Regions from separate parts of the Streptomyces chlorus genome, predicted to be linked through region 2. Evidence: riboswitches for the same ligand, from Rfam matches in the RefSeq annotation. Region 2 holds a riboswitch; the other holds the start of a gene.
The links. Region 2 has a riboswitch for glycine ahead of gcvT (glycine cleavage system aminomethyltransferase GcvT). Riboswitches for the same ligand answer to the same signal wherever they lie in the genome.
Positions count from the first base shown of each region.

Region 1: another riboswitch for glycine. It lies ahead of gcvP (aminomethyl-transferring glycine dehydrogenase); the one in region 2 lies ahead of gcvT (glycine cleavage system aminomethyltransferase GcvT).

Region 1 is NZ_JBHSOA010000102.1:12,703-28,133, forward strand. Features, by position in the region: gene ACFPZI_RS32905 (carbohydrate ABC transporter permease) at 51-782, opposite strand; gene ACFPZI_RS32910 (extracellular solute-binding protein) at 679-1,986, opposite strand; gene ACFPZI_RS32915 (TOBE domain-containing protein) at 2,480-2,875, shown strand; gene gcvP (aminomethyl-transferring glycine dehydrogenase) at 3,045-5,930, opposite strand; glycine riboswitch at 6,102-6,198, opposite strand; gene ACFPZI_RS32925 (PRC-barrel domain-containing protein) at 6,310-6,696, shown strand; gene ACFPZI_RS32930 (DNA polymerase IV) at 6,780-8,363, opposite strand; gene ACFPZI_RS32935 (MerR family transcriptional regulator) at 8,466-9,152, opposite strand; gene ACFPZI_RS32940 (bifunctional nuclease family protein) at 9,371-9,844, opposite strand; gene ftsR (transcriptional regulator FtsR) at 9,922-10,665, opposite strand; gene ACFPZI_RS32950 (FHA domain-containing protein) at 10,712-11,659, opposite strand; gene ACFPZI_RS32955 (DUF881 domain-containing protein) at 11,721-12,704, opposite strand; gene ACFPZI_RS32960 (small basic family protein) at 12,710-13,042, opposite strand; gene ACFPZI_RS32965 (DUF881 domain-containing protein) at 13,039-13,956, opposite strand; gene ACFPZI_RS32970 (sugar phosphate nucleotidyltransferase) at 14,067-15,431, opposite strand, start outside.
Region 2 is NZ_JBHSOA010000018.1:25,751-41,181, forward strand. Features, by position in the region: gene ACFPZI_RS09930 (enoyl-CoA hydratase/isomerase family protein) at 1-519, shown strand, start outside; gene ACFPZI_RS09935 (ATP-binding protein) at 792-1,295, shown strand; gene ACFPZI_RS09940 (cold-shock protein) at 1,540-1,947, opposite strand; gene ACFPZI_RS09945 (L-serine ammonia-lyase) at 2,069-3,436, opposite strand; gene glyA (serine hydroxymethyltransferase) at 3,612-4,886, opposite strand; gene gcvH (glycine cleavage system protein GcvH) at 4,902-5,279, opposite strand; gene gcvT (glycine cleavage system aminomethyltransferase GcvT) at 5,661-6,800, opposite strand; glycine riboswitch at 6,836-6,958, opposite strand; glycine riboswitch at 6,959-7,058, opposite strand; gene ACFPZI_RS09965 (AAA family ATPase) at 7,293-7,961, shown strand; gene ACFPZI_RS09970 (enhanced serine sensitivity protein SseB) at 8,077-8,883, shown strand; gene ACFPZI_RS09975 (enhanced serine sensitivity protein SseB C-terminal domain-containing protein) at 9,002-9,790, shown strand; gene ACFPZI_RS09980 (ABC transporter substrate-binding protein) at 10,220-11,890, shown strand; gene ACFPZI_RS09985 (ABC transporter permease) at 11,996-13,000, shown strand; gene ACFPZI_RS09990 (ABC transporter permease) at 13,002-13,961, shown strand; gene ACFPZI_RS09995 (ABC transporter ATP-binding protein) at 13,968-14,969, shown strand; gene ACFPZI_RS10000 (ABC transporter ATP-binding protein) at 14,966-15,431, shown strand, end outside.

The DNA.
Region 1 (15,431 bases), on a different contig from region 2:
ACGCATATCCAAGCCCTGTCACACACCGTGACACACCGGGCGCGTGTGCGTCACCCCTTGGTCGCGCCCGCGGTCAGACCGCCGACGAGCTGGCGCTCGGCGACCGAGTAGAAGGCGAGCGCGGGAACCATGGCCAGGACGAGGTACGCGAAGACACGCGCGGTGTCCGCGGAGTACTGTCCCTGGAACTGCTGGACGCCTATGGGGATGGTCCACCAGGTGTCGTCGGTGAACACCAGCAGCGGCAGGAAGAAGTTGTTCCAGCTGGTGACCACGGCGAGCACCGAGACGGTGCCCAGCGCGGGCCGTGCCATCGGCAGCAGCACCCGCCAGAAGAAGCCGAACGGGCTGCAGCCGTCGAGCGTGGCCGCCTCCTCCAGCTCCCCCGGGATCTGCCGGAAGAATCCGCGCAGGATGATGATCGTCATCGGCAGGCCGAAGGCGGCCTGCGGGAGGATCACGCCGAGCGGGTTGTCCAGCAGGCCCATGGAGCGCAGCAGCAGGAACAGCGGCAGCGCGGCCACCGCGAACGGGAACATCAACCCCATCGTGAACAGCACCTCCCGCCCCCGGAAGGCGAACCGGGCGAAGGAGAACGCCGCCAGCGCGGACACCGCGACCACGATCAAGGCCGTGGCGATGGCGATCAGCGTACTGTTGCCGACCAGCCGCCAGAAGTCACCGGAAGCGAGGATGCCGGTGTAATTGGCGCCTACCCACGGGTCGGGCAGCCCGACGGGGTTGCCGGAGAGCTGGTCGGTGGACTTGAACCCGGACAGCACGGCGTACAGCAGGGGTACGGCCATCACCGCGCCGACGGCGATCAGGACGAGATGCAGTGGTGCCCTTGAGCTGTTTCTGCACGGTCTGGAGGTTGGCGTCGGTCAGCGCCGCCTCGGCGGCCGGAACCACGGGCAGCACCCCGGTCTCCTTGACGAGTTCGCGGTCCGTCGCCTCGGAGGCGAAGAACTCCAGGAAGTCGACCGCGGCCTGCGGCGCGCCCCGGCGCAGCGCGTGTCCACCACCCCCGCCGAACACCTCGGTGATGGTGTCCTTGCCACCCTCGACGGCCGGGAACGGGAAGAAGCCGAGGTCCTCGCCCAGGCCCTTGCCCGCATCGGCTTCGACAACGGGAGCCCACTGGCCCATCAGTTCCATGGCCGCCTTGCCGTTGCCGACCGCGGCGGCCTGGCCGGTGGGGGCGGAGTAGGAGGCGCCGAGGAAGCCCTTCTGGAACGGCTCCAGGTCGACGAGTTCCTTGAGGTGCTCTCCGGCCTGGACGAAGTCGGGGCCGGTGAAGTCGCTGTCCGCGTCGGCCTTCGCGAGGGCGTCGATACCGGCGGTGCGCATCGCGAGGTACGCCCAGTAGTACATGCCGGTCCAGGTCTCCTTGCCGGCCAGGGCGATCGGCGTGACCTCGGCGGCCTTCAGCTTGCTCGCCGCGTCCAGGAACCCGCTCCACGTGGTCGGCGGCTCGGCGATCCCGGCCTTCTTGAAGAGCGCCTTGTTGTACCAGAAGCCGACCATGCCGATGTCGAACGGGATGCCGTACAGCTTGTCGTCGAGGAGGTAGGGCTCCTTGGCGACCGGCAGCAGACCGTCGGCGAACGCCTTGGTGGAGCCGGTGAGATCCTCGACAAGCCCCGCGTCGACCTGCTGCTTGAGTACGCCGCCGCCCCAGGTGTGGAAGATGTCCGGCAGCTTCCCGGAGGCGGTCAGCGCGGTCATCTTGGACTTGTAGGCGTCGTTCTCGAGCTGCACGATCTTTATCTTGACCGTGGGGTTCTGCTTCTCGAATTTCCGGGCGAGAGCGGCCCAGACGTCCTTCGTCGGCTGGGTGGTGGAGATGTTCCACCACTCGATCGTGGTCGTCCCGGACGACCCTCCGTCCGAGTCGCCACCACACGCGCTCAGTGCCGTGATGCCCAGGCCGGCCGCGGCGGAGGCCGCCAGGAAGCTGCGGCGGGACAGTGCCGGGGCGCCCATGTCATGCGCTCCTTGGAGTCAGGGGCGGACATCTCCACACCCACCCGCTGGTTCGAAAGTTTCGCAAAAGATTCAGAAACATGCGTTTTTGCCACACCCTAGAGACAGCCGCCAAACGGCGGCAACCCCTTGTACGCGGTGAATCTTCCGCCGACCCGCACCGCAGGCGCCGACGCGGCCCGCCGCCGGGGCCGGACCCGGCGTTTCCGCCATCCTCCGCAAGGCGGCGCTCCCGCCGATCGGCCGGTCCGGACCGCCCCCGTCGCCACCCCCGCCACCCCGGACCACGGCCCGCCCGGGGGTCCGGTTCGAAGCGGCCCGGTGACCGCGCGGCGGCCGCATCCGAAGACACCGAACGGCATCGCGCCGCTTCCACCAAGGCATGCGAAACTTTCGGATCATCTGGCAAACCTTACGATCGGGGGCGCGGGAGCCACTCACCCTCATCGACCCCGCACCGTCCGGCCCCGACGCCCGCCCTATCGTGATCGGCATGCAGTCCTACACGATCGGCCAGGCAGCGCGGCTGCTCGGCGTCAGCCCGGACACCGCCCGCCGCTGGGCGGACGCGGGCCGGGTCACCACCTACCGCGACGAAGGCGGACGGCGGCTCATCGACGGGCGGGACCTGGCCGCGTTCTCGGTCGACCTCGCGAAGGCCGGCACGGCCGAGGAGGGCACGCCGTACACCTCGGCGCGCAATGCCTTTCCCGGTATCGTCACCGCGATCAAGCTCGGCGACGTGGCCGCCCAGGTCGAGATCCAGGCAGGCCCGCACCGACTGGTCTCGCTGCTGACCCGCGAGGCCGTCGAGGAGCTCGGGCTGGAGGTCGGCATGGAGGCCACGGCCCGGATCAAGTCGACAAACGTCCATATCGACCGCGTCTGACGCACAGAAACGGCCCCGGCCCTGGTCCTGCGGGGCAGGTGGGGTACGACGAGGGGCTCCGCCCCGGCCACATGGCCGAAGCGGAGCCCCTCCACTCCCCGGTACCGGTACGGGGCGTTGCTCCCCGGTCGTCGGTCCCGGTCCTGGTCCCGTAGGGCCCCCCGCCGCGTCAGTCCTCGTACGCCTCCAGCGGAGGGCAGGAGCACACCAGGTTGCGGTCGCCGAAAGCCTGGTCGACGCGGCGCACCGGTGGCCAGTACTTGTCGGCGACGCTCACACCGGTCGGGAAGACTGCTTCCTGACGGCTGTACGCGTGCTCCCACTCCCCACCGAGCGCGGCAGCGGTGTGTGGGGCGTTGCGCAGGGGGTTGTCGTCCGCGGGCCACTCACCGGAGCCGACCTTCTCGATCTCCGCGCGAATCGCGATCATCGTCTCGCAGAACCGGTCGAGTTCGGCCAGGTCCTCGGACTCGGTCGGCTCGATCATCAGCGTCCCGGCCACCGGGAACGACATCGTCGGCGCGTGGAAGCCGTAGTCGATCAGCCGCTTGGCCACATCGTCCACGCTCACGCCGGTCGCCTTGGTCAGGGGGCGCAGGTCGATGATGCACTCGTGCGCGACCAGCCCGCCGGGGCCGGTGTACAGCACCGGGTAGTGCGGCTCGAGGCGCTTGGCGATGTAGTTGGCGCTGAGTACCGCCACCTGGGTGGCCCGCTTGAGTCCCTCGCCGCCCATCAGCCGGACGTACGCCCACGAGATGGGCAGGATGCCCGCGGAGCCCCACGGCGCCGCCGAGACGGGCCCGATCCCGGTCTCCGGCCCGGCCTCGGGCTGCAGCGGGTGGTTCGGCAGGAACGGCGCCAGGTGCGCCCGCACGCCGACCGGGCCGACGCCGGGACCGCCGCCGCCGTGCGGGATGCAGAAGGTCTTGTGCAGGTTCAGGTGCGAGACGTCCCCGCCGAAGTGTCCGGGCTTGGCCAGCCCGACCAGCGCGTTGAGGTTCGCGCCGTCCACGTACACCTGGCCGCCGGCCTCGTGCACGGCCGCGCAGATGGCCGCGACGTGCTCCTCGAACACACCGTGCGTGGAGGGGTACGTGATCATCAGCACCGACAGCTCGTCGCGGTACCGTTCGATCTTCGCGCGCAGGTCGTCGATGTCGACCTCGCCGTCCTCTGCGGTCTTCACGACGACGACCTTCATGCCGGCCATGACGGCGCTGGCGGCGTTGGTGCCGTGCGCGGAGGACGGGATGAGGCAGACGGTGCGCTGCTCGTCACCGTTGGCCCGGTGGTAGCCGCGTACGGCGAGCAGCCCTGCCAGTTCGCCCTGGGAGCCCGCGTTGGGCTGGAGGCTCACCTTGTCGTAGCCGGTGACCTCCGCGAGCCGGTCCTCCAGCTCGTGGATGAGCGTGAGGTAGCCCTGGGCCTGCCCGGCCGGCGCGAAGGGGTGCAGCTGCCCGAACTCGGGCCAGGTGATGGGCTCCATCTCCGCGGTCGCGTTGAGCTTCATGGTGCAGGAGCCCAGCGGGATCATGCCGCGGTCCAGCGCGTAGTCGCGGTCGGCGAGCCTGCGCAGGTAGCGCAGCATCGCGGTCTCGGAGCGGTGCTGGTGGAAGACGGGGTGCGTCAGGTACTCGTCGGTGCGCAGCAGGGCGTCCGGGAGAGTGTTCCCCGCGACCGCGTCCAGGGACTCGACGTCACCTTCGACACCGAAGGCGCTCCACACGGCGGCGAGCCGGTCCCGTGTGGTGGTCTCGTCGCAGGCGATCGAGACGAGGTCGGCGTCGGCGAGGTACAGGTTGACGCCGTTGTCACGGGCGGCGGCGACGACCTCGGCGGCCCGCCCCGGGACCCGCACGGTCAGCGTGTCGAAGTACGCGTCGTGGACGATCTCCACGCCACCGGCCCGGAGCCCCTCGGCGAGGACGGTCGCGTAGCGGTGCGTGCGCCACGCGATGGTCCTCAGCCCCTCGGGGCCGTGGTACACGGCGTACATGCCCGCCATGACGGCGAGCAGCACCTGGGCGGTACAGATGTTGCTGGTGGCCTTCTCACGGCGGATGTGCTGCTCGCGGGTCTGGAGCGCGAGCCGGTAGGCCTTGTGCCCGTCCGCGTCGACGGAGACACCGACGAGCCGTCCGGGCAGGCTGCGCGCCATCTTCTCCTGCACGGCCATGTATCCGGCGTGCGGTCCGCCGAAGCCCATCGGCACGCCGAAGCGCTGCGTCGTGCCGACCGCGATGTCCGCGCCGAGTTCACCGGGAGACGTCAGCAGCGTGAGGGCGAGCAGATCGGCGGCGACGGTGACGAGCGCGCCCAGTTCGTGCGCCTGGTCGATCACCGGCTTGATATCGCGTACGGCACCGGAGGCGCCCGGGTACTGGATCAGCACGCCGTTGATCTCACGCTCGGCGACCTCGGCGGGGATACCCTCGCTCAGGTCGGCGACGACGATCTCGACACCCGCCGGCTCGGCGCGCGTCTGGATGACGGCGATGGTCTGCGGCAGCGCGTCCGCGTCGACCAGGAACAGGCCCTTCTTGTTCTTGCCCATGCGGCGCGACAGCGCCATCGCCTCGGCGGCCGCGGTGCCCTCGTCGAGCAGGGAGGCTCCGGAGGTCGGCAGGCCGGTGAGCTCGGCGACCATGGTCTGGAAGTTCAGCAGCGCCTCGAGCCGCCCCTGCGAGATCTCGGGCTGGTACGGCGTGTAGGCCGTGTACCAGGCGGGGTTCTCCATGACGTTCCGCAGGATGACGGGCGGCGTGAAGGTCCCGTAGTACCCCAGCCCGATCATGGAGCCGAGCACCTCGTTGCGGTCGGCCAGTGACCGCAGTTCGGCCAGCACCTCGGGCTCGGTCCGGGCACCCGGCAGGTCCAGCGCGTCGGCGTTCTTGATCACGTCCGGGACCGCGGCGGCCGTCAGCTCGTCGAGCGAGCCGTAGCCGACCTGCGCCAGCATCTTGGCGCGGGCCTCGTGGTCGGGGCCGATATGACGCTGTTCGAAGGGCGTTCCCTGTTCGAGCTCGGAGAGGGCAATGCGATGGGCGGTCATGTGCGGAGGCCTCCTGGTCCGACGACCTTCGAGGGGCACCATGGCGGGTGCCCGGACGGCCTCCCCCTCTGTCATCTCAACCTGAGAGCTTCACCGGCCGCCCGGGGCGGCCGGCTTTCACCGTCGGTGAGAGCGGGAGCCGTCGACACCCGCCCTGCTTTCCAGAGTGACCTCGTCCATGCGGTACGTGGGCCTGAGAGATTCCGGGGAGGATTTGCTCCTTCGGCGCCCTCCGATGATGCAGGGAGGGCTCTCCCGCACGGGGTCAGCAGCCGCTGCCAGGGTACCAGCGAGGGCAAGACCCGGACTTTCGAGTGGCCGCTCCGCCGATTGTGCCGTTTTGTAGTGCTGACGAATCCTTGCGACCTGTGGAGGGCCCGTGCAGACCGACATCGATCCGCGCAACCTGATCGGCCGCAAGGCGTTCGACCGCAATGGCAACCGGATCGGCACGATAGACGAGGTCTATCTCGACGACGCCACCGGCGTGCCGGAGTGGGCGGCGATACGCACCGGCCTGTTCAGCAGGGACGCCTTCGTCCCCCTGGAACCGAGCGAACTGATCGACGGCGGCCTCCACATCCCCTTCGAACGCGCTCTGATCAAGGACGCCCCCGACTTCGGTGTGGGCCGCCATCTCTCCCCGGAGCAGGAGCTCCAGCTCTACCACCACTACGGCCTGGACACGGCCGCCCCTCCCCCTCCCCCTCCCCCGCTCCCGGACCACGACTTCGGCAGGCTCGCCGGCAGGGACGACTCTGCCTGACGACGACCCATGGCGCATCCGAGCCACCGACCCGGCACCCGCCCGTCCAGGGCCTGCCTCCGGACTCACACAGGGCAGCACCCTCACCCGCCCAAGGCCCCCGGGTCCGTAACATCGGCCACCGCCCCCGCACCAGCCCTTGAAACCTGACTGCCCCGGGTATCCCGGGTATCCCGGGTGTCCCGGCCGTCCTGGGCGCCCCGGGCGTCGCCGTCGGCCCTGCCGTCCTGGGTGCCCTCATCGCCCTGACCGTCACTGTCCTGACCGTCGCCGTCCTGGCTGTCCTCGCCGCTCGGGCCGTCCGCGCTCTTCCCGCTGTCCCCAGGTCTTCGCTCCACCAACGGCAGCGGATCCGCGGGGTGCAGGGCCGGGTCGTCGGTCCGGAAGGTCCTCACCCGCCCCGGCGCCGATCCTGGCGTCTCGAACCGCACGGTGACCCGCCCGAGGCCGCTGCCCTGGACCCACCCATGACCGTACTCGCTGTGCCTCACGTCGTGCCCGGCCGGCCAGCGCCGCTCGGCACCCGCCTGTTGCCGTTCCTCCGCGAGCACTGCCGCCTCCGCTTCCTCGCCCAGCAGTTCCTTGCCCCGCTCCCCCGCCGCCTGCGCGAACAGGTCCTCCTGCGTATAGTCGGCGAGCCCGCTGACCCCCACGCCCAGCAGCCGCACGCCACCCGTCGTGTCGACCGAGTCCAGCAGCCGCGCCGCCGCCTCACGCACCACCGCTGGATCGTCCGTGGGCCCCCGCAGGGTCTCGGAGCGGGTGAGCGTCGAGAAGTCGTACCGCCGCACCTTCAGCACGATGGTCCGTCCCGACAGCCTCGCGGCCCTCAGCCGGCGCACACAGCGGTCGGCGAGGCGCTGGACCTCCACCCCGACCCGCACCCGGTCGTGGATGTCCACGTCGTAGGTGTCCTCGACCGACACCGACTTCGTCTCCCGCTCGGCCACCACGGACCGATCGTCCCTCGCCAGGGACATGGCGTGCAGGGCGTGTCCGTGTGCCTTGCCGAGCAGGCGTACCAGCTCGTCCTCCCCTGCCTCGGCGAGATCCCCGACCGTGTGGATGCCGGCCCGCCGCAGGTGGTCACCGGTGGCCGGCCCGACACCCGGCAGTGTCCGGACCGACAGCGGCGCCAGCAGGGCCCGCTCGGTCCCCGGCTCGATCAGCACCAGCCCGTCCGGCTTGGCCTGCTCCGAGGCGATCTTCGCCAGCATCTTGGAGGCCGCCAGCCCCACCGATCCGGTGAGCCCCGTGACCGCCCGTATGTCCGCGCGCAGCTTCGCGCCGGCCAGCCGCGCGGACCGCTCGTCCCAGGCCGCCCCTCCGACCTCCAGATCCACGAACGCCTCGTCCAGGCTCAATGGCTCCACCAGCGGCGACAGCGCCCGCAGCAGCTCCATCACCTGGTCGCTGATCGACCGGTACAACGCGAAGCGGGGCACGAGATACGCCGCGTTCGGCGCGAGCCGCCGCGCCTGCGCCATGGGCAGCGCGGAATGGACACCGAGGACCCGAGCCTCGTACGAGGCGGTGGCGACCACACCGCGCGGCCCGAGCCCGCCCACGACCACGGCCTTCCCGCGCAGGCTCGGCTTGGACGCCTGCTCCACCGAGGCGAAGAAGGCGTCCATGTCGAGATGCAGGACTGTGGGCGCGGATCTCACCTCTCCGATGTTGCCCTACGCCACTGACAACGCCCCGCCACGCGTGCCGCCGGCCGTCCCGGACGGCGCAGACCGCACGGACCGCTCGTACGGCGCAGCGGCTCAGACGGCGCGGTTGCGCCGCCTCGCCAGCTCGTCCGTCGGGTTGGGGCCGATCAGCGTCTCCCCGGTGTCGATGCGTTCCCCGTGCAACTGCGACAGCGCGCTCTCGACGTCCCGCCACACCACGCCCACGGCGATCCCGAAGATCCCCTGGCCGCCCTGGAGCAGGGCATGGACCTCGTCCGGCGTGGCGCACTCGTAGACCGTGGCGCCGTCGCTCATCAGCGTCATGCGCTCCAGGTCGCGGAAGCCCCCCTCCCGCAGGTGCTGGACGGTGGTACGGATGTTCTGCAGCGAGACACCGGTGTCCAGGAACCGCTTGACGATCTTCAGGACGACGACGTCCCGGAAGCTGTACAGCCGCTGTGTCCCCGAGCCATGGGCGGGCCGCACACTCGGCTCGACCAACCCCGTGCGAGCCCAGTAGTCCAGTTGCCGGTAGGTGATACCGGCGGCCGCGCAGGCCGTTGGGCCGCGGTAGCCGATCTCCTCGGACGCCATGGACGTCGTCGCCCCTCCGCTGCTCGGCACGGCCGCCGGTCGCTGCGGAGCAGGATCGGCCGCGTTGCCGTGATGGGCATACGCCCCGCTCGCGCGGAGCTGAGAGCCTGGGGGAGGGTACGGACCGCTCACCCCGAGACCATGTCCGGGGGCACCCCCAGCCGTACCGTCGCCGGTGCTTCTCACGCCGACCTCCGTCCTTGACCTGCCTCCTCGACGGTAGGCAGTCACCAAGGGTGCGTCAACGATCGCCACACTCGGCACGCCGAGTGATAATCACCCTAAGAGTGGTTTCCCGTGCCCCACCGCGGGGAAAGGCTAGCCGAATGCCCTCGGCGCGGGCCGCGCGAGGCTCTCACACACCGCGGTTCCGAGCAGCATTCCAGCGGAACGGCCGCCGCACCTCACTGGCTGCTGGAGCCGAAATCCTCCGGCGAGATCTGGTCGAGGAACTCGCGGAACTTCTCCACCTCGTCCTCCTGCTCGTCCGGGATGGCGATCCCCGCGTCGTCGAGCACCGTGTCGCTGCCATAGATCGGCGTACCCGTGCGCAGCGCCAGCGCTATCGCGTCGGACGGCCGGGCACTCACCTCGACACCGCTGGCGAAGACCAGCTCCGCGTAGAAGACACCCTCACGCAGGTCTGTGATGCGCACTTCCGTGAGCTCCTGGCCGACGGCTTCCAGCACGTCCTTGAAGAGGTCATGGGTCAGCGGGCGTGCGGGAGCCATGCCCTGCTGGGCGAAGGCGATGGCCGTCGCCTCCCCCGGGCCGATCCAGATGGGGAGGTACCGGTCGCCTCCCACTTCACGCAGCAGCACGATCGGTTGGTTCGAGGGCATTTCGACCCGGACACCTACGACATCGAGCTCGTTCACACAGCAACCCTAGGCCGTGCCCGGGACGTTTGGGTAGTCGGGCCTGGATCGGGCGGCCGATCCGGGCCCTCCGCGCCTCAGGGCAGCCGCACCCCTAGCGCCGCGCTCACCAGCGCGGCGTGCAACTTCACCGTGAGGCCGGCGAGCTCCTTCGTACGCGCCTCCGCGTGCGCCCTGGTCTGCGGGTTGCGGTGCCGCTTGAGCGGGGCGACGACCTGGTCGACCAGCCCGGCCTCCCGGTCGGCGGCGGCCTTCATCGCCCTCAGATGCCGCGGCTCGATCCCGAACCGCCCCAGCTCGGTGATGAGGCCGGCGACGGTGACCGCCTCGGCGTCGTACACCTCGTCCTCAACCGGCGCGATCAGCCCGTACGACTCCCACTCCGCGAGCTGCCGCTGGTCGACGCCGACCGCCGCCAGCAACTGCGCCCTCCCGATCCGGGCCGCTGTCGCGGGCGGGGCGGCGGACGGCTCGGGGCCGGCTTCCCCGTCCCGCGGCCGGGACAGTGCCGGAAGCGGGACGGCCTCGCCGCGCTCCATGGCGTCCAGGTGCTCTCGGATCACCTTGAGCGGCAGATAGTGGTCCCGCTGCATCCTCAGGACATGGCCGAGACGCTCCACGTCCCCGGCGCTGAACTTGCGGTACCCCGAGGGAGTCCGCTGCGGCTCGATGAGCCCCTCCGACTCCAGGAAGCGGATCTTGGAGATGGTGACTTCGGGGAATTCCTCGCGCAGCACGTTCAGCACCGTGCCGATGCTCATCAGTCCAGTTTCCGCGGCGGCGGCACCGTGCCCGGCACCGCCGCTGGGTGTATGAAGCATGGACCTTCCCTGGGGTCAGGGTGCCCCGGACGGAGTCCGGGGAGGGTCAGTAACCCCGCTGGCTCGCGTAGAAGACCAGCCGGTACTTGCCGATCTGCACCTCGTCACCGTTCGACAGGCCGATCTGGTCGATCCGTTCGCGGTTGACGTACGTGCCGTTCAGGCTGCCCACGTCGGCCACGGTGAACGAACCGTCCTGGCTGCGGCGGAACTCCACGTGCCGACGGGAGACCGTCACGTCGTCCAGGAAGATGTCGCTCTGCGGGTGGCGTCCGGCTGTGGTCAGATCGCCGTCCAGCAGAAAGCGGCTGCCCGAGTTCGGCCCGCGGCGCACGACCAGGAGCGCGGAACCCATCGGAAGCGCGTCGACGGCCGCCTGTGCCTCCGGGGACAGCGTCGGCACCTGCGTCTGGCCGGTGACCTCGGCGTCGTACGCCTCGAGACCGGAGATGGAGATGGTGGACGTCGTCTCAGAGGGACGCTCCGGAACGGCTCCGGGCCTGAGCGGGGCTCCACAGTTCGAACAGAAGCGGCTGTTCTCCGCGTTGCGGTTACCGCACCTCGTACACACCAAGGCCGACATGGACGGATCCTCCTGCCCACCGGGGGCCTGGGACGCGTACGGGACGGAAAACCCTCCACCCGTACCTGAGGTTGACGGTTGCCCGAAACCTATGCCGCTCGACTGCGCAGGGTCAACCGACGGCGCGCCCTGGCCTCCCGCAACGTCCTCGCCCGGACCGCCGACCTGATCCCGGTACAGCGGACGCGACGCCTCCGCGTCGGGCTGTGCGCGATGACGAGCGGTCGCATTGCCGCGGCCTTCTCGCGCGCTCTTGCCGAACAACTTCCCAAACAACTTCACGGGCGATTCCCCTTGACCGAAACAGACCCGCCCGTGGGGCAGGACGAACCCTGACTGAACACACTGGCCGACCCGGACATCTTCACAACGTCCGTATCCACCAGACAGTTTCCACCACGCACCACCCATTCGGTGCGCCGACCCCCCGCAACCTCTTGCCCTCGCCGGTTGCCCTCCACGCACCCCCGGTTCACTGCGAGGACGACCGAGCGTAGTCAGGCTGCCTCGCCGGTCGCAAGGCATCCACGACGATCTTGGCCGACCGCTCGACCGAGGCGGTGGCCTGTTCCTTCTCGAGAGTCTGCACCACTCCTCCAGGGATGTTGAGCGCCGGCTCGAGGTCCTGCGGCTTGCCGATGACCTTGAAACGATAGGGGGCAGTGATCTTGTTCCCGTCAACGCTCACTCCGTCGCCGGAATCCGACAGGTAGGTGCCCGCCACAACCCGTACGCCGTTCACCTGAATGGCCTCGGCGCCGGCCGCGCGCAGCTCCTGGACCGCATCGAGCAGCATGTTCGACTCGACCATCCCCTTCGGGTCCTCGATGACCAACGTAATGCCGGGGCCCTGTGCAGCCGCCGTGCCCGCCAGAATGCCGAGTTGGCGTTCCCTCTCGAGCGTCTGCCGGCGCGCCTCCTCAGCCTGGTCCGAACTGTTCTCGAGCTCGTCGCGCTGCTCCTCGAGTCCTTGCTTCTCGTCCTCAAGACGCTCTGTGCGGTCGTCGAGTTCATCGAGGATACGGACGAGATCCTCCTGACGTGCGCCGCGCAGGGCGCTGTCGCCCTCGCTGTTCGAGGCCACCTGGACGGCCAGGCCGAAGCCCAGGCCGAACAGCAGGAGAGCGACGATGAGTTGGGCCCGGGTGATCCGTGGCGGCCACAGGCCTTTCACCAGCCGCTGCCGTCCGGACAGATCGGATCCGAGCCGCTCCGGTGGCGCCTCCCCCTCCGTGGACGCGGATGCGCTCGCGGGCACCTCGTCGGGCAGTTCCTTCCGGAAGCTGCCGCCGGGTGCCGCGGTGGGACGCGGCGCGGGAGCAGGGCGCGGTTCCGAGGCGGGGCGGGGCGAGGGCGCCTGGTGGGCTCCGGGGACCGCGTGCGGTCCGGTCGGCGGCTCGGGCGTCGTCCTGTCGTCCTGACGGGGGTGCTCGTGCTCGTGATTCTGATCGCTCATCGGTCTCACGCCCGGAACACGTGCCGGCGGATCGCCGCGGCGTTGGAGAAGATCCGGATGCCGAGGACGACCACCACACCCGTGGACAGCTGGGCACCCACGCCCAGCTCGTCACCGAGGAAGACGATCAGCGCGGCAACGACCACATTCGACAGGAACGACACCACGAAGACCTTGTCGTCGAAGATGCCGTCGAGCATGGCCCGCAGCCCGCCGAAGACGGCGTCGAGCGCCGCCACGACGGCGATCGGCAGGTACGGCTCGACGACCGCCGGAACCTCGGGCCGGACCAGCAGGCCGGCCACGACTCCCACGACGAGGCCCAGTACGGCGATCACGATGTGCCTTTCTCAGGTGCAGCCTTGGTTATCGGTTGAGCAGTTCGTACGATCACACTCGGTGCGGCGGGCAGCCGGAGGTCGTCCTCCACCGAGAGAGCGGTACGGATGTCGTAGCTCTCCTGCAGGGCATGCAGATACAGTCCGTCCGAGCTGTTCTGGAACCGGCTGCTCAACTGCTGGCCGTTCCCCACGGCGAAGACCGTGTACGGGGGTACCAGCGGCCTGTTGTCAACCAGTATCGCGTCCCCCGCGGCCCTGATCGCCGAAAGGGCGGTCAGCCGCTGCCCGTTGATGGAGATCGCCTCGGCGCCGGACTCCCACAGGCCGTTGACCACGCGCTGCATGTCCCGGTCGCGGACCCGCCCGGTGTCGGAGAACCCGGTGGTCGAACGAGCGTCGCCGTCCCCGCCGGCGCTCGTGTCCTTGGCGTCGTTCACCACGAGCTTCACGCCGGGACCGTGCACCGCGACAGCGCCCGCCAGGACGCCCACCAGATCGGTGCGCTCGCTCTGGCCGCTGCGCCTGAGCGCCTCGCGCTGCCGCGCGCTCACGTCGGCGCGGAGGGCGTCGATACCGTCCTCGAGCTTGTCCGCCGCCTCGGTCTCCCGGTCGATCCTGTCGATCAGTTCCTCACGCTCCTTGGCGACGACGGGAGCCTCCACTCTGGCCTGCGCGGCTCCGACGGTCACCACCAGGGCCGCGAGCACCAGACCGCCGGCGAGCCCCAGTTTCGCCCTGAGGGTCTTCGGCATGCCTCCGCCGCCGTCGACCTGCTTCCGCGCGGCAGCCTCGGCGTATCCCTCGTCGAGGCTGTGGTCCATCACGTTGGTGATCAACGACATGGACGCGTCCGGACGCGGTAGCCGCTGGGGGGTGCTCCGAACGGGGGGTTGCTGCGGCATGCCGCACATCGTCGCATGCCGCGGGCGCTACCTCCGAACGGGCCTACGTGCGTGCCGGGCAGGTCCCGCCGGGGACACTTGTCCGGCACGCACGCGTACCGCTCGTTGCACGGTTTTGACTACCGTCCGGCGCTGTCCACGACCGATGCCCACTCGTCGAGCAGAGCCTGGGCAGAGGCGTCGTCGGGGCCCTCGGCCCACAGGTGGGTGACCGCCTCGGCCGGGTCGGGCAGCACCATCACCCAGCGGCCGTCGGTCTCCACCACACGCACACCGTCAGTGGTGTCCACGAAGCGGTCACCGGCCTCCTCGACGACCCGCCGCATCACGAGCCCCTTGACCGCCCACGGGGTCGCCAGGTCACGCTTGATCACGTGCGCACGCGGGATACGCGCATCAATCTGGCTGAGCGTGAGCTGCGTCCTGGCCACCAGACCGATGAGCCGGACAAAGGCCGCGGTGCCGTCGTAGACCCTGCTGAACTCCGGAACGATGAAACCGCCCTTGCCGTCACCGCCGAAGATCGTGCCCTCCTCACCGCCCACGCGGGTGAGGTCGTCGGGCGAGGTGGTCGTCCACTCCACCTGGGTGCCGTGGTAGGCCGCCACCTGCTCGGCGATCCTGGTGGTGGTCACGGGAAGCGCGACCCGGCCGCTGCGCCGCTCGGCCGCGATGAGGTCGAGCATGACGAGCAGCGCCCGGTCGTCCTCGATGATCTTCCCCTTCTCGTCGACGAGGGAGAGCCGCTCGCCGACCGGGTCGAATCGCACACCGAACGCGGCACCGGAGGATGCCACCATCTCGCCGAGCCGCACCAGCCCCGACCGCCGGACATCTGCCGTCTCGGTCGGCCTGGACTCGTCGAGCCCCGGGTTGATGGTCAGCGAGTCCACTCCGAGCTTGCCGAGCAGACTCGGCAGCACGAGTCCCGCGCTGCCGTTGGACGCGTCCACGACCACCTTCAGCCCGGACTCCGCGATTCCCGTGATGTCGACGTTCCGCAACAGCGAGCCGGTGTACGAGTCGAAGACGCTCGCCGGGAAGTGCAGATCACCGATCTCGCCCGGGAACGCGCGCCGGTACTCCTGCCGCGCGAACACCCGGTCCAGTTTGCGCTGGCTGCCCTGCGAAAGATCGGCGCCCTGCCCGTCGAAGAACATGATGTCGACGGAGTCCGGCACTCCGGGAGTGGTCCGGATCATGATGCCGCCCGCGCTGCCCCGCGCGGTCTGCTGCCGGGCCACGGGCAGCGGTACGTTCTCCAGGTCCCGTACGTCGATGGCGCTGGCCTGCAACGCGGAGATGACCGCACGCTTCAGGGCACGGGCACCGCGGGAGTGGTCCCGGGCGGTGGTGACCGTCGATCCCTTCTTCAGCGTCGTCGCGTAGGCGCCGGCCAGCCGAACGGCAAGTTCAGGCGTGATCTCGACGTTCAGGATTCCCGACACCCCACGGGCGCCGAAAAGGTGCGCCTGTCCTCTGGA
Region 2 (15,431 bases):
TCCTTCACGGCGGTGGCCCGCATCCCCAAACCGGTGGTGGCGGCGGTGACCGGTTACGCGCTCGGCGGCGGCTGCGAGCTCGCGCTCTGCGCGGACTTCCGCATCGCCGGGGAGAACGCCAAGCTGGGCCAGCCCGAGATCCTGCTCGGCCTCATCCCGGGGGCCGGCGGCACCCAGCGCCTGGCCCGTCTCATCGGCCCGTCCAGGGCGAAGGACCTCATCTTCACGGGCCGTCAGGTGAAGGCCGACGAGGCGCTGGCGCTGGGTCTGGTGGACCGTGTGGTACCCGCCGCCGAGGTCTACGAGCAGGCGCACGCGTGGGCCGCGAAGCTCGCCAAGGGGCCCGCGATCGCTCTGCGCGCGGCCAAGGAGGCGGTCGACACCGGTCTGGAGACCGACATCGACACCGGCCTCGCCGTCGAGCGCAACTGGTTCGCGGGCCTGTTCGCCACCGAGGACCGCGAGCGGGGGATGCGCAGCTTCGTGGAGGAAGGCCCCGGCAAGGCGAGATTCCTGTGAACCTTCCTGCGGGGGGTTGCAATTGACACGGTGTCTGATTCGGGTCCCTCGATGGGGCGGTTTATGGGAGCCTTGAAGCACCCTTAAGCCTGCCTGTCGAGGGAGCCTGTCGATTGCCGCACAGTGAACCGTTCTCGCAGGTCGCATGGGTCACCGGCACCCCCGAAGCGTCAGGGGCATATGCCAGTGGACTGCCTTGTGGCGAGGGCGTACGGGGGGCGCGTTCCGACGGAACGGCCCCGGACGTCCCGCCGGACGTCCATGATGGGGGCATGGCGGGGCTGGAGGGCAGGGAACAGCCGCGGGGAGACGGACGTGCGACCGCGTCGCGCTGGTCGCCGACGGTCGAGGACGAACACGCGCAGAAGGCGCTGGAGTTGTTCGGCGATCCGTCACAGGCCGAGGTCCCGCTGCCGTCCCGTCCGGAGTCCGCGGCCACCGCCCGCCGGCTCACTCAGGTCGTGATCCTGCGCCACTGGGGCCTCGGGGCGGCGATCACCGAGGACGCCGTCCTCCTCGTTTCCGAGCTCGTCGGCAACGCGGTGCGCCACACCGGGGCCCGCGTCTTCGGCCTCCGGCTGCGTCGCCGCCCCCGCTGGATCCGCGTAGAGGTCCGCGACCCGTCCCGCAGCCTGCCCTGCCTCATGCCGGTCCAGGAACTGGACATCAGCGGCCGTGGCCTCTTCCTCGTCGACACCCTCGCCGACCGCTGGGGCGTCGACCTCCTGCCCCGGGGCAAGACGACCTGGTTCGACATGCGCGTCACCGACCGCTGAGCCGGGGCACGGGCCGGCCGGCGGGCCCTCTCGAGCAGTGCAACGCCCTGGCCGCCGAGTACGAAGGCGCCGGGCCGACGGGCGCCGGGCACGGCATCCGCGATGTCCAGCGCCACCGCCTGGAGGCGTACGCCGCCCGAGAGGCGGGCCCGGCACGGCCCGGCGGGACGACGTCACCGGCCCGGCCGCACCGGGGCCCGGATCACCGTGTCGGGATCACCGTGTCGGGATCACCGTGCCCGGATCACCCGTCGCACCAGCCGTGGGTCTTGCTGAACTGCAACAGCCCGCGGCGCGCCTGGAGGATCTGTTCGCCGGTGAGTGTAGGCGCGGCGGACAGCAGGACCTCCGTGACCTCCTGGAGGTACTCCTCGGCGGTGAGCACGTCGCACAGCGAGTCGTCGCCGTCCGGATGCCTGCCCGCCCCGGCGGAGGACACCGGGCCGGCCCCCTGGGCCAGCCGCACGCCCGAGGCCTTGAGCCCCCGGTCGCCCTCTTCGATCTCGAACTCCACGGTGACCCCGGGACGCAGCTGATGCTCCGGAATCCGCACGTCGTTGACGTGGAGGAAGACGTCCTCCCCGCCGTGCTCCGGAGCGATGAACCCGTAACCCCGTACGGCGTCGAACCGCACCACACGACCAGCAACCATGGTTTCCAACCCCCAACAGAACACCGGACCCCGGGCCCGGACCCCATGTCCGGAACGGAACCCGACCAGCCAGGCCAACATACGCCGTCCGTCGTGCCCCGTCGCCTCGGCACTCGATCCCTCAGCACTCGATGATGTTCACCGCCAGTCCGCCCCGCGCGGTCTCCTTGTACTTGACGGACATGTCGGCGCCGGTCTCCTTCATGGTCTTGATGACCTTGTCCAGGGACACCTTGTGCGAGCCGTCGCCGCGCATCGCCATCCGCGCGGCGGTGACCGCCTTCACCGCGGCCATGCCGTTGCGCTCGATGCACGGGATCTGGACCAGGCCGCCGACCGGATCGCAGGTCAGGCCGAGGTTGTGCTCCATGCCGATCTCGGCGGCGTTCTCGACCTGTTCCGGTGAGCCGCCCATCACCTCGGCGAGGGCACCCGCCGCCATCGAGCAGGCGGAGCCGACCTCGCCCTGGCAGCCGACCTCGGCGCCGGAGATGGAGGCGTTCTCCTTGAACAGCATGCCGATCGCACCGGCCGCCAGCAGGAAACGGACCACACCGTCCTCGTCGGCACCGGGGACGAAGTTCATGTAGTAGTGCAGGACGGCGGGGATGATGCCGGCCGCGCCGTTGGTCGGGGCGGTGACGACCCGGCCGCCCCCGGCGTTCTCCTCGTTCACGGCCATCGCGTAGAGCGTGATCCACTCCATGGAGAGGGCCTTCGCATCGCCCTCCGCGCGCAGCTTGCGTGCCGTGTTCGCGGAACGCCGGCGCACCTTCAGGCCGCCCGGCAGGATGCCCTCGCGGGACATGCCGCGCGCCACGCACGCCTGCATCACCCGCCAGATCTCCAGCAGGCCCTCGCGGATCTCCTCCTCGGTCCGCCAGGCGCGCTCGTTCTCCAGCATCAGCGCGGAGATGGACAGGCCCGTCTCCCGGGTCAGGCGCAGCAGTTCGTCGCCCGTGCGGAACGGATACTTCAGGACCGTGTCGTTGAGCTTGATGCGGTCCGCGCCCACCGCCTCCTCGTCGACGACGAAGCCGCCGCCCACCGAGTAGTACGTCTTCGTCAGCACCTCGGCGCCGGACGCGTCGTACGCCCACAGGGTCATGCCGTTCGCGTGGTACGCAAGCGCCTTGCGGCGGTGCAGCACCAGGTCGTCGTCGAAGGAGAACGCGATCTCGTGCGTGTCGAGCAGCCTCAGCCGGCCCGAGTCCTTGATCTTCTCCACCCGTTCGTCGGCCGTCTCCACGTCCACCGTGCGGGGCGAGGTGCCCTCCAGGCCGAGCAGTACCGCCTTGGGCGTGCCGTGCCCGTGGCCGGTGGCGCCGAGCGACCCGTACAGCTCCGCGCGGACCGAGGCGACCGAGTCCAGCAGCTCCTCGGTGCGCAGCCGCCGGGCGAACATGCGGGCGGCCCGCATCGGGCCGACCGTGTGCGAGCTGGACGGCCCGATGCCGATCGAGAACAGGTCGAAGACCGAGAGGGCCACGGGAGGACTCCTAGGGGTTCGGCGGACGCCGCTGTCCGCCGGGGGGTGGTTCGCGGTGATACGGATGCGGGGAACGGAAGGGTGTTCACAGGGGAGTGCACGACGCGGGGCATCGCGCTCACTGACCCAGTGTGCGCGATGCCCCGGACGGCCGTACGAATCAAAGCGTACGGAATTACTTCAGACCGGGGTACAGCGGATGCTTCTCCGCGAGGGCCGTCACCCGTGCCCGGAGCGCCTCGGCGTCGGCGGCCCCGAAGGGGGAGGGCGCCTTCAGCGCCTCGGCGATCACGTCCGCCACCTCGGCGAAGTCCTCGGTGTCGAAGCCGCGGGTGGCCAGGGCGGGCGTGCCGATCCGCAGACCCGAGGTGACCATCGGGGGCCGTGGGTCGTTCGGGACCGCGTTGCGGTTGACGGTGATGCCGACCTCGTGGAGCCGGTCCTCGGCCTGCTGCCCGTCCAGCTCGGACGCGCGCAGGTCGACCAGGACCAGGTGTACGTCCGTGCCGCCGGAGAGCACGTCCACGCCCACTGTCGTGACGTCGTCCTCCATCAGGCGCTCGGCCAGGATGCGGGCGCCCTCCAGGGTGCGGCGCTGGCGGTCCTTGAACTCCTCGGACGCGGCGACCTTGAAGGCGACCGCCTTGGCCGCGACCACATGCTCCAGCGGGCCGCCCTGCTGGCCGGGGAAGACCGCGGAGTTGATCTTCTTGGCCAGCTCGGTCGTGGAGAGGATCACGCCACCGCGCGGGCCGCCGAGGGTCTTGTGCGTGGTCGTGGTGACGACGTGGGCGTGCGGAACCGGGTTCGGGTGCAGGCCCGCCGCGACCAGACCGGCGAAGTGCGCCATGTCGACCATCAGGTACGCGCCGACCTCGTCCGCGATCCGGCGGAACTCGGCGAAGTCCAGCTGCCGCGGGTACGCCGACCAGCCGGCGACGATCAGCTTCGGCCTGCTCTCCTTGGCCAGCCGCTCGACCTCGGCCATGTCGACCCGGCCGTCGTCGCCGACGTGGTAGGCGACGACGTCGTAGAGCTTGCCCGAGAAGTTGATCTTCATGCCGTGGGTCAGGTGCCCGCCGTGCGCGAGGTTCAGGCCCATGATCGTGTCACCGGGCTTGAGCAGCGCGAACATCGCGGCGGCGTTGGCCTGCGCGCCCGAGTGCGGCTGCACATTGGCGTGCTCGGCGCCGAACAGCTCCTTGACCCGGTCGATGGCGATCTGCTCGATCACGTCGACGTGCTCGCAGCCGCCGTAGTAGCGGCGGCCGGGGTAGCCCTCGGCGTATTTGTTGGTAAGGACCGTGCCCTGGGCCTCCATGACCGCGACCGGGGCGAAGTTCTCCGAGGCGATCATCTCGAGGGTGGACTGCTGGCGGTGGAGTTCGGCGTCGATCGCCGCGGCGACGTCCGGGTCGAGCTCGTGCAGCGGGGTGTTCAGATGCGACATGGGACTACGGCCTCCTCAGCCCTGGATGAAGGCGTCGTACTCGGCGGCGGAGAGCAGGTCGGCCGGCTCCTCGCCGACCCGTACCTTGAACAGCCAGCCGCCCTCGAAGGGGGCCGAGTTCACCAGCGAGGGGTCGTTCACCACGTCCTCGTTGATCTCGGTGACCTCGCCGGTGACCGGGCAGTACAGGTCGCTGACCGACTTGGTCGACTCCAGTTCGCCGCAGGTCTCGCCCGCGGTCACGGTGTCACCGACCTCGGGGAGCTGGACGAACACGACATCGCCGAGTGCGTTGGCCGCGTGCTCGGTGATGCCGATGGTCGACACACCGTCCTCGGCGGCCGACAGCCACTCGTGCTCCTTGCTGTAACGCAGCTGCTGGGGGTTGCTCATGACCTGGATTCTCCTGTACACGGTGGACTTGCTGATGACTCGGAAACTACGGGAAGTACGGGACGTACGCGTGAGCGGGCACGACCTGCCCGGCTCACCCGTGCGAGGACCTGCGGGGATCTGCGAGCCCCTACGGCGACGTACGAGGACCTACGCGCCGACCTACGACGACCTACGACGACGTGGGAGGGCCCGGAAGGCCGTGATGCTGTTGGTCGATTCGGCCCGGCGTTCCGGGCCTCGCGAGCCCGTACCGACGGCACTGGTACTCCGGCTGCGAACCGTGACACATTCCCGGAAAGTGTCACGGTCGGCGGGCTCATGCCCCGGGCCCGCCGGATGCGCCCACAGCATCAGCCGTCCCGGGGCCCTCTGCGACGGTTACTTCTGCCGCTTGTAGAACGGCAGCGCCACGACCTCGTACGGCTCGTGGCTGCCGCGGATGTCCACGCCCACGCCCGCCGTGCCCGGCACCGCGTACGCCCCGTCGACGTACGCCATCGCGATCGGCCGGCCCAGCGTCGGGGAGGGCGCACCGGAGGTGACCTCGCCGATCACCTCGCCCCCGGCGACCACCGCGTACCCGGCGCGCGGGACCCGGCGGCCCTCGGCGACCAGGCCGACCAGGGCGCGGGGCGGGGTCCGCTCGGCGCGGGCGGCGGCCTCGGCCAGGGCGGCGCGGCCCACGAAGTCGCCCTCCTTCTCGAACTTCACCACCCGGCCGAACCCGGCGTCGAACGGCGTCATGGAGGTGCTCAGTTCATTGCCGTACAGCGGCATGCCGGCCTCCAGACGCAGCGTGTCCCGGCAGGACAGCCCGCACGGGACCAACCCGACGCCCTCGCCCGCCTTGGTCAGCGCCTGCCACAGCTCCACCGCGTGCTCCGGCTTCACGAACAGCTCGAAGCCGTCCTCGCCGGTGTAGCCGGTACGGGCGATGAGGGCGGGGAGGCCCGCGACCGTGCCGGGCTGCCCGGTGTAGTACTTCATGCCCTCGACGTCGGTGTCGGCGTCGGTCAGGGACTGCAGGATGCCGGCGGACTCGGGGCCCTGCACCGCGAGCAGCGCGTACGCGTCGCGGTCGTCACGGACCTCGGCGTCGAAACCGGCCGACCGCTCCACGAGCGCGTCCAGCACCACCTGGGCGTTGGAGGCGTTCGCGACGACCAGGTAGCGAGGGGACCCGGCCTCGGTGTCGTCGAGCCGGTAGACGATCAGGTCGTCCAGGATGCCGCCGTCCTCGCGGCAGATCATGGTGTAGCGGGCACGGCCGGGCTTGACGGTCCCGATGGTGCCGACCAGCGCGTGATCGAGGAACCGGGACGCCTGCGGGCCGGTGACGGTGATCTCGCCCATGTGGGAGAGATCGAAGAGACCGGCCCTCGTCCGCACGGCGTTGTGCTCGTCGCGTTCGGAGCCGTAGCGCAGGGGCATGTCCCAGCCGGCGAAATCGGTCATCGTGGCACCGAGTGAACGATGCAGGGCGTCGAGCGCGGTCCGGCGGAGTTCGGTACTGCTCATCGGTCGGTCTCCCAGGGCAGGACAGGCGAGGTCTTTCCTCCCCATCTGTCATCGGAACCTGAGAGGTTCGCCATGACCGCCCGCGCAGGGGACGACCACGGCTTGCACCTTGGGTGGAGCCACCGGCGACTCGCGCGGGGCCCGCTTTTCAGATGTGCCTCGCCCACGCGGTAACGGTGCCTGAGAGATTCAAGGGAGGGACTTGCTCCTTCGGCGCCCCGACGGCAACGGTGCCGGGGACTCTCCCGCGCGGATTCAAACGGCCGGTATGCAGTTGGCGCGCTCATCATTGCACGCATCGCGGGGCCGCGGCAGGGGGACCCTTCCGGGAGAAGCACAGGGTATTCGGGTGTTCACGGACGGCTGTGACAGGCCTGTATCGGGAAAGGGACGGAAACCAGAGACACCCGGCGTTACCGTCTCTTTACACTCGGCGGGGAGGTGTTCGGTGCCTGGGCACAGGGCCGGACAGCCCCCAGGGGAGGACTCACGGTGAACAAGGCCAGGGCGTACGCCACCACCACGGGCGTCACGCTGTCCGAGCAGCAGGCCCCCTCGGCCCGGGAGGCATGCGGCACCCTGCCCGCGCCTGTCGTCCGCGACCTGCGCGAGCGCGCCGGCCGCAGCCCGCACGCCCTGATCTTCGGCCCCCGCGACCTCGTCGTGGTCACCGGACTGCCCGGCAGCGGCAAGTCCACCCTCATGCGGCGCGCGGCGCGCGGCACCCTGATCGACTCGCAGGACACCCGCGACCGGTGGGACCGCGGCATGCCGCGCCTCCTGCCGTACGCGGTGTACCGGCCCCTGGTCCGCCTCGCCCACTACGCCGGACTGCGGCGCGCCCTGCGCACCGGCGAGGGAGTCGTCGTCCACGACTGCGGCACGCAGGCCTGGGTGCGCCGCTGGCTGGCCCGCGAGGCCCGCCGCCGGGGCGCGGACCTGCATCTGCTGCTGCTCGACGTCCCTCCGGAGCAGGCCCTGGACGGCCAGCGTGAGCGCGGCCGCGGGGTCTCCCGGTACGCCTTCCGGCGCCACCGCACCGCCATCGACCGGCTGCTGACGTCCGTGACGCGCGGTGACCTGCCCGCGGGCTGCGGCTCGGCCGTCCTGGCCGACCGCGACGCGGCGAACGCACTGCACCGCATCGACTTCACGGACTGACGGCCGCACAGGCGGCCGGCCGGTGTGCGGACAGGCGGCCGTAAGGGCCGACCGCCGGGCGCGGCAGCGGTTAGCCTTTCAGCCACAGCAGTGGTTCCAGGCAGGCGGTAGGCAGATGGACTTCCCGGCGGGCTTCTCCGCGGACTTCCCGGCACAGACTCACCCCCATCCGCACGGCGGATGGCCCGGCAACGAGCTGGAGGAGGTGCTCTCCGCCTCCCTCGGCGTCCCCTCGGCCGACGGCCGGATCATCGAGGTACTGGGCCGGAGTTATGTGTGGATACCGCTGCCGGGCGGCGGCGGACCGGACAGCGGCCCGCTGGACCTGCCCACGATGGAGATCGAAGGCCAGGCGTACGTCCCGGTCTTCAGTTCCGAGGAACAGTTCCGCCAGGTCGTCGGCTCCCACATGTCGTTCACCGTCGCGCCCGCGGTGGAGTTCGCACGCGGTCTGCCACCGCAGGCCGGGATCGCCGTGAACCCCGGGGGAGTGGTCGGCATCCCGCTGCCGCCGCCCGCCGTCGCCGCCCTGTGCCGCGCCGGACGCGGACCGCTGGACGGCCCCGCGAGCGGCGGCCGGGTCAAGCTGTTCGAACCCGACTGGCAGGACGACCCGGTGGACTTCCTCGCCGCCGCCTCCACGGAGTTCGAGGCCCTCGGTCTCGTCTCCACCGCCCGCCGCTGCCTCGCCGAGATCGAGACGGCCGGACCGGTGCTGTTCGTCGGCGTCGAACTGTCCCCCGCCGAACTGACCCGTGCGGAGGGCGATCTGCGGGCCGCGCCGATGGACGCGCTGGGCCGCGCGCTGGGCCGCGAGCCGGTGAAGTGGCCCGTCAACCTGGTCCTCCTGGACGTGACCCAGGACCCGGTCGGCCAGTGGATGCGCGATCGTGTCCGCCCCTTCTACCAGTGGGAGCGGTGAGGAGTCCGCAGCGCAGCCGGAGGCCGGCCGCGGACCGGCGGAGCTCCCCGGGACCGAGAGGCGCTTAAGCTAGGTTCATTGGCTTGGGTGAGGGTGTTGTACGGAGGGGCGATACAAAGTGAGCGCAGGCACCGCGGCGGCCGGACAGGTCGAGCACATGCTGCGCCAGGTGACACCGGGGCGTTACGACGCCTACGAGGCGTTGCTGCGCGCGCTCGCGACCCCCTCCTCCGGTCACGTCTGGATGCTGCTGTGGCAGGGCCAGTCGGGCTCCCCGGACGCCCAGTACGGGAACATGGAGGTCGACGGCTTCGGCTACGCGCCCTGCGTGACCTCCGCCCAGGAGCTGTCCGCCAGTGGCTGGAACCGGTCCTACGAGGTCGTCGACGGCCTCGAGGCCGCCCGCGCCCTCTACCCCGACCGCTACGGACTCTGGCTCAATCCGCACGCCCCCGGCGGTGGCCTCGGCATCCCCTGGCTCGATCTGCGCAGGCTCGCCACCGGCCTCGACCGCCAGCCCGCCGGGCCCCTGCGGCTGTCCGAACCCGCCATCGAGATCCCGCAGTTCTACGCCCTGCTCGCGCAGAACGCGCACCGCACCCCCGCCGTCCGCTCGCTGCGTCGTGCCTGGGTACAGCCGTCGCTGGGCGCCCCGTATCTCGCCATCGGCCTGGACGTGTACGACACGTCGCCGCCGGCCGTGGACGCGGTGCGCGCGATGATGCGGCAGTCCCTCGGCGCGGTTCCGGACGGGCTTCCGGTGTCGACCGTCGCGATGTCCGACGAGCACGACCCGGTCGCGATGTGGCTGCGGGCCAACGCCCGCCCGTTCTACGACCGCGAGGCCCATGGCGTCGCCGCGCCCCCCGCCGCGGGCTCCGGCTATCCGCCCGCGCACCAGCGCTGACCGGGCCGTATGCGGGAGAGGCGGGTGCGGCCGGTGCCCGGCCGCACCCGCCTGCGCTGACTCAGCGTGACGGTGCCCACGGAGTGGACATGAGCGTCGGCGCGGGCCGCCCGTTCCGCCGCCGGGCACTGATTTCACGTCAGGTTTTCGACCATGTGCGCTCAGCTATGGCCGGTCGACCGCCTGTCACCTGCGGTTTCACCCGTTCTTCACGCCGCTCGGCGCTTCCCGCGCGGCCGTTGAGGGGGCGCCGAATGTATCGGGATGGTTAATTCCTGACGGCGGGACGCCTGATGCGTCCCTTATGTCAACTGTTCAGATCTCAGGTGGGTATCACCGCTATCCGGACTGTTCTCGACTCGCTGTGAACATCTGTAGTGTTCGGCCGGTCAAGATGCATCCACATAGCGGACCCGGAGTGGCCCCAATATGCGCATATCCAAGTCCCGAGCCGCTCGGGCGATCACGGCCGCGGTGGCGGTCGCTCTGATCGCCACGGGCTGCTCCAGCGACCGGGACAGTGACAACAAGAGCGACGGCAAGAAGGACACCTTCGTCTTCGCCGGCGCCGGTGACCCTGGCTCCCTGGACCCTGCCCTCGCGAGCGACGGTGAAACCTTCCGCGTGACGCGACAGGCGTTCGAGGCCCTTCTCGAGCACGAGTCGGGTGGCAGCGAGCTCGTCGGCGGCCTCGCCGAGAAGTGGTCGAGCAACGACGAGGGCACCGTCTGGACCTTCAACCTCCGCAAGGGTGTGGAGTTCCACGACGGCGAGGCGCTCAACGCCGCGGCCGTCTGCGCCAACTACGACCACTGGTTCAACTGGACGGGCACCTACCAGTCCAGCGCGGTCTCCTACTACTGGCAGACCATCATGGGCGGCTTCGCGAAGAACGAGGACAAGGAAACGGCCGAGGCGAACTACAAGTCCTGCACCGCGAAGGACGACAACACCGCCGTCATCGAGGTCAAGGAGCCCTCCGCCAACCTCCCCGGCGGCTTCTCCCTGAACGCCCTGGCGATCCACTCGCCGAAGGCGATCGAGGAGTACAAGAAGCAGGACGCCTCCGCCAAGGGCGACGCCATCACGTACCCCAAGTACAGCCAGGAGGCCGGCACGGTCGCCGGTACCGGCCCGTACAAGATCACGAAGTGGAACAAGGGCAACAAGGAAGTCTCCCTTGAGCGCTTCGACGGCTACTGGGGCGACAAGGCGAAGATCAAGAACCTGGTCTTCCGCACCATCGACACCGAAGAGGGCCGCCGCCAGGCGCTCCAGGCCGGTGACATCGACGGCTACGACCTCGTCGCGCCGGCCGACGTCAAGACCCTCGAGGACCAGGGTTACGGCGTCCCGACGCGTGGCGTCTTCAACCTCTTCTACGTGGGCATGAGCCAGGAGGCCAACCCCGCGCTCAAGAAGAAGGAAGTCCGCCAGGCCATCGCGCACTCGATCGACCGCGAGAACCTGGTCAAGACCCAGCTGCCCGAGGGCGGCAAGGTCGCCGACCAGTTCATGCCCGACACGATCGAGGGCTACTCCAAGGACGTCAAGCAGTACGCGTACGACACGGGCGAGGCCAAGAAGCTCCTCAAGAAGGCCGGCCAGGAGAAGCTGAAGGTCGACTTCTGCTACCCGACCGAGGTCACCCGCCCGTACATGCCTGCCCCGCAGGACCTGTTCGAGCTGATGAAGGACGACCTGGAGAAGTCCGGCATCACGGTCACGCCGAAGGCGATGAAGTGGGCCCCGGACTACCTGGACGCCACCGAGTCGGGCTCCTGCGACCTGCACATGCTCGGCTGGACCGGTGACTTCAACGACGGCTTCAACTTCATCGGCACCTGGTTCGCCGGGTACGACAAGCAGTGGGGCTTCAAGGACAAGAAGGTCTTCGACGCCGTGAACGCCGGCTCCAAGCTCGGCAAGCACGACGAGCGCATCGCCGCGTACAAGAAGGCCAACGAGGTCGTCATGGAGTACCTGCCGGGTGTCCCGGTCTCGTCCTCCCCGCCGGCCATCGCCTTCGGCAAGAACGTGAACCCGCCGAACGTCTCCCCGCTGACGCAGGAAGTCTTCTCCGAGGCCTCGTTCAAGTAAGCGAGCAGTAGTCACCCAAGCACATTGGGTCCGCCCGGCCGTCGCAACTCGTCGGCCGGGCGGGTCCATTCATGGAACACATCACGCAAGAAAGGGGCATGCGGGGTGCTGCGTCTCGTCGTACGAAGACTGCTCCAGCTCATACCCACGCTGCTCGGCCTGTCGGTACTGCTCTTTCTGTGGCTCGACCGGCTGCCCGGCGGACCCGCCTCAGCGATCCTGGGGGAAAAGGCCACCGAGGCCGAAGTAATCCGCATCAACCGGGCGCTCGGGCTGGACCAGCCCGTCTACGTCCAGTACTGGCGCTTCCTCAAGCGCATCGCCGAGCTCGACCTGGGCACCTCCACCCAGACGGGACAGCCGGTGTGGGACGAGTTCGTCCTGCGCTTCCCCGCCACGGTGGAGCTGGCCCTCCTCGCGATCCTCATCGCCGTGGCCGTCGGTATCCCGCTCGGCTACCTCGCCGCCCGCCACCGCGGCGGCTGGCTCGACGTCACCGCGGTCTCCGGATCGCTCATCGGCATCTGCATCCCGGTCTTCTTCCTGGCCCTGATCCTCAAGCAGATCTTCGCCGTCCAGCTCGGGATCTTCCCCAGTTACGGACGCCAGGAGACCGGCCTCGACGCCACGAGCGTGACCGGATTCGCCGTCCTGGACGGCGTCCTCACCGGGGAACTCGACGCCGCCTGGGACGCGATCATGCATCTGGTCCTGCCCTCCGTCGCCCTGGCCTCCATCCCGCTCGCCGTCATCGTGCGCATGACCCGCGCCAGCGTCCTCGAGGTGCAGGACGAGGACTACGTCCGCACCGCCGAGGCCAAGGGCCTCAAGCGGAGCGTCGTCCGCGGCCGGCACGTGCTGCGCAACGCGATGCTCCCCGTGGTGACCACGGTCGGCCTGCTCACGGGCTCCCTGCTGTCCGGCGCCGTCCTCACCGAGTCCGTGTTCTCCTTCGGCGGTATCGGTTCCTTCATCCGGACCGCGATCGACGGCCGCGACTACCCGGTGCTCGTCGGGTTCATCATGTTCATCGCGCTGGTGTATGTCCTGATCAACCTGCTGGTGGACGTGGCGTACAGCCTCATCGACCCGAGAGTGCGGGTGTACTGACGTGAGTGTCGCCACCAAGACCGAGAAGATCCAGCGGCTCGCGGAACTGACCGCGACCAAGGAGACCGGCACCGGCGCCAGCCTGTGGCGTGAGGCGTTCCGCCGTCTCAAGCGCAGCAAGATGGCGATCATCGGCGCGGTCGTCATCTTCCTGTTCGTCCTCCTCGCGATCGTCGGGCCCTACCTCGCGCCGCACGCCGCGACCGCCCAGACCTGGCGGGGTGAGGTCTTCCAAAACCGGGGCGAGTTCGTCGGCCCGCGCGGCGAGAACTGGTTCGGACTCGACCACCTCGGCCGGGACATGTTCTCCCGCATGCTGATCGGCGCCCGCCAGACGCTGCTCGTCGGCGTCGTCGCCACGCTCATCGGCCTGGTCATCGGCTTCCTGATCGGCGGCCTCTCCGGAGCCGCCGCCACCCTCGGCGGCGACACCGGAAAGCGCATCGACTCCGTCATCATGCGCTTCATCGACATGCTGCTGGCGATGCCCTCGCTGCTGCTGGCCGTGTCCATCGCCGCCGTCATGGGGCAGTCACTGACCACCGTGATGATCGCCGTGGGTGTCGTCCAGATTCCGGTGTTCGCCCGGCTGCTGCGCGGCTCCATGCTGGCGCAGGGCGGCACGGACTACGTGCTCGCGGCCAAGTCCCTGGGCGTGCGCAAGCGGCGCATCGTGGTCTCGCAGATCATCCCCAACTCGCTCAGCCCGGTGATCGTGCAGGCCACGCTCTCCCTGGCCACCGCGATCATCGAAGCGGCCGCCCTGTCCTACCTGGGCCTGGGCAACCCCGACCCGGCCACCCCCGAGTGGGGTGTCATGCTCACCCAGGCGCAGCGCTTCTTCGACAACGCGCCGTTGATGGCGGTCTACCCCGCCGTCGGCATCATCATCACCGCCCTCGGCTTCACCCTCCTCGGCGAGGCCATGCGGGAAGCCCTCGACCCGAAGCTGAGGGGCTGAACCACCATGTCTCTGCTCACTGTCGACGAACTGACCGTCACCTTCGGCGGCCGCGGCCGCAAGGAGTCCCGGGCGGTCGACGGCGTCTCCTTCGAGGTCGACCAGGGCCAGGTCGTGGGCCTGGTCGGCGAGTCCGGCTGCGGAAAGTCCGTCACCTCCCTGGCCCTGATGGGCCTGCTGCCCGACAAGGGCGTCACGGTCGGCGGCCGTGCCGAATTCGACGGCACCGACCTGTTCACCATGAACCCGTCCGCCCGCCGCGACCTGCGCGGCAGCAGGATGGCGATGATCTTCCAGGACCCGCTGTCCTCGCTCAACCCGGTCGTGCCGATCGGCGTGCAGGTCACCGAGATCCTGGAGCGCCACCGCGGGATGAAGGGGGCGGCCGCCCGCAAGGAGGCCGCCCACCTGCTGGACCGGGTCGGCATCCCCGACCCGACCCGGCGGCTCAAGGAGTACCCGCACCAGCTCTCCGGCGGTATGCGCCAGCGCGCGCTGATCGCCATGGCGGTGGCCTGCGCCCCGAGCCTGCTCATCGCCGACGAGCCCACCACGGCCCTCGACGTGACCATCCAGGCCCAGATCCTGGAACTGCTCAAGGAACTCGTGGACCAGGAGGGCACCGCCCTGCTGATGATCACCCACGACCTCGGTGTGGTCGCCGGCCTCTGCGACCAGGTCAACGTGCTCTACGCGGGCAAGGCCGTGGAGTCCGCCGGCCGCCGTGAGCTGTTCGCCCACCCCACCCACCCCTACACGCACGGACTGCTGGGCTCCATCCCGCGCCTGGACGCCCCCCGGGGCGAGTCCCTCAAGCCCATCCGCGGCTCCATCAACGACCGCGTCGCCTGGGCCGACGGCTGTGCCTTCGCGCCGCGCTGCGACCGGTACGAGATGGGCTGCCTGACCGGCACCCCGCAGCTCGCCGAGCCGCGTGCCGCCGGTCACCAGGTGCGGTGCGTCAACCCCGTACTCGACGACGCGAAGGCCGAGGAGGTCCCCGCATGAGCCTGCTCGAACTGGACGGCGTCAAGGTCCACTTCCCCATCAAGAAGGGCGTGCTGTTCGACCGTACGGTCGGCCACGTCTACGCCGTGGACGGGGTGTCCCTGAAGGTCGAGGCCGGCGAGACCTACGGTCTGGTCGGCGAGTCCGGCTGCGGCAAGACCACCCTCGGGCGGTCGGTGCTGCGCCTCGTGGACATCACCGAGGGGTCGGTCGTCCTCGACGGCACCGACCTGGCGAAGCTGCCGAGCGAGGAGATGCGCCGCTTCCGGCGCCGGCTCCAGATGGTCTTCCAGGACCCGCTGGGCTCGCTCAACCCCCGGCAGAACATCGAGTCGATCCTGTCCGAGGGCATGGTCGCCCACGGCATCGGCAAGAACCAGGAGGAGCGCCGCGAGAAGATCAAGGCGATCCTGGAGCGGGTCGGCCTGCCCTCCAACGCCCTCGCCCGCTACCCGCACGAGT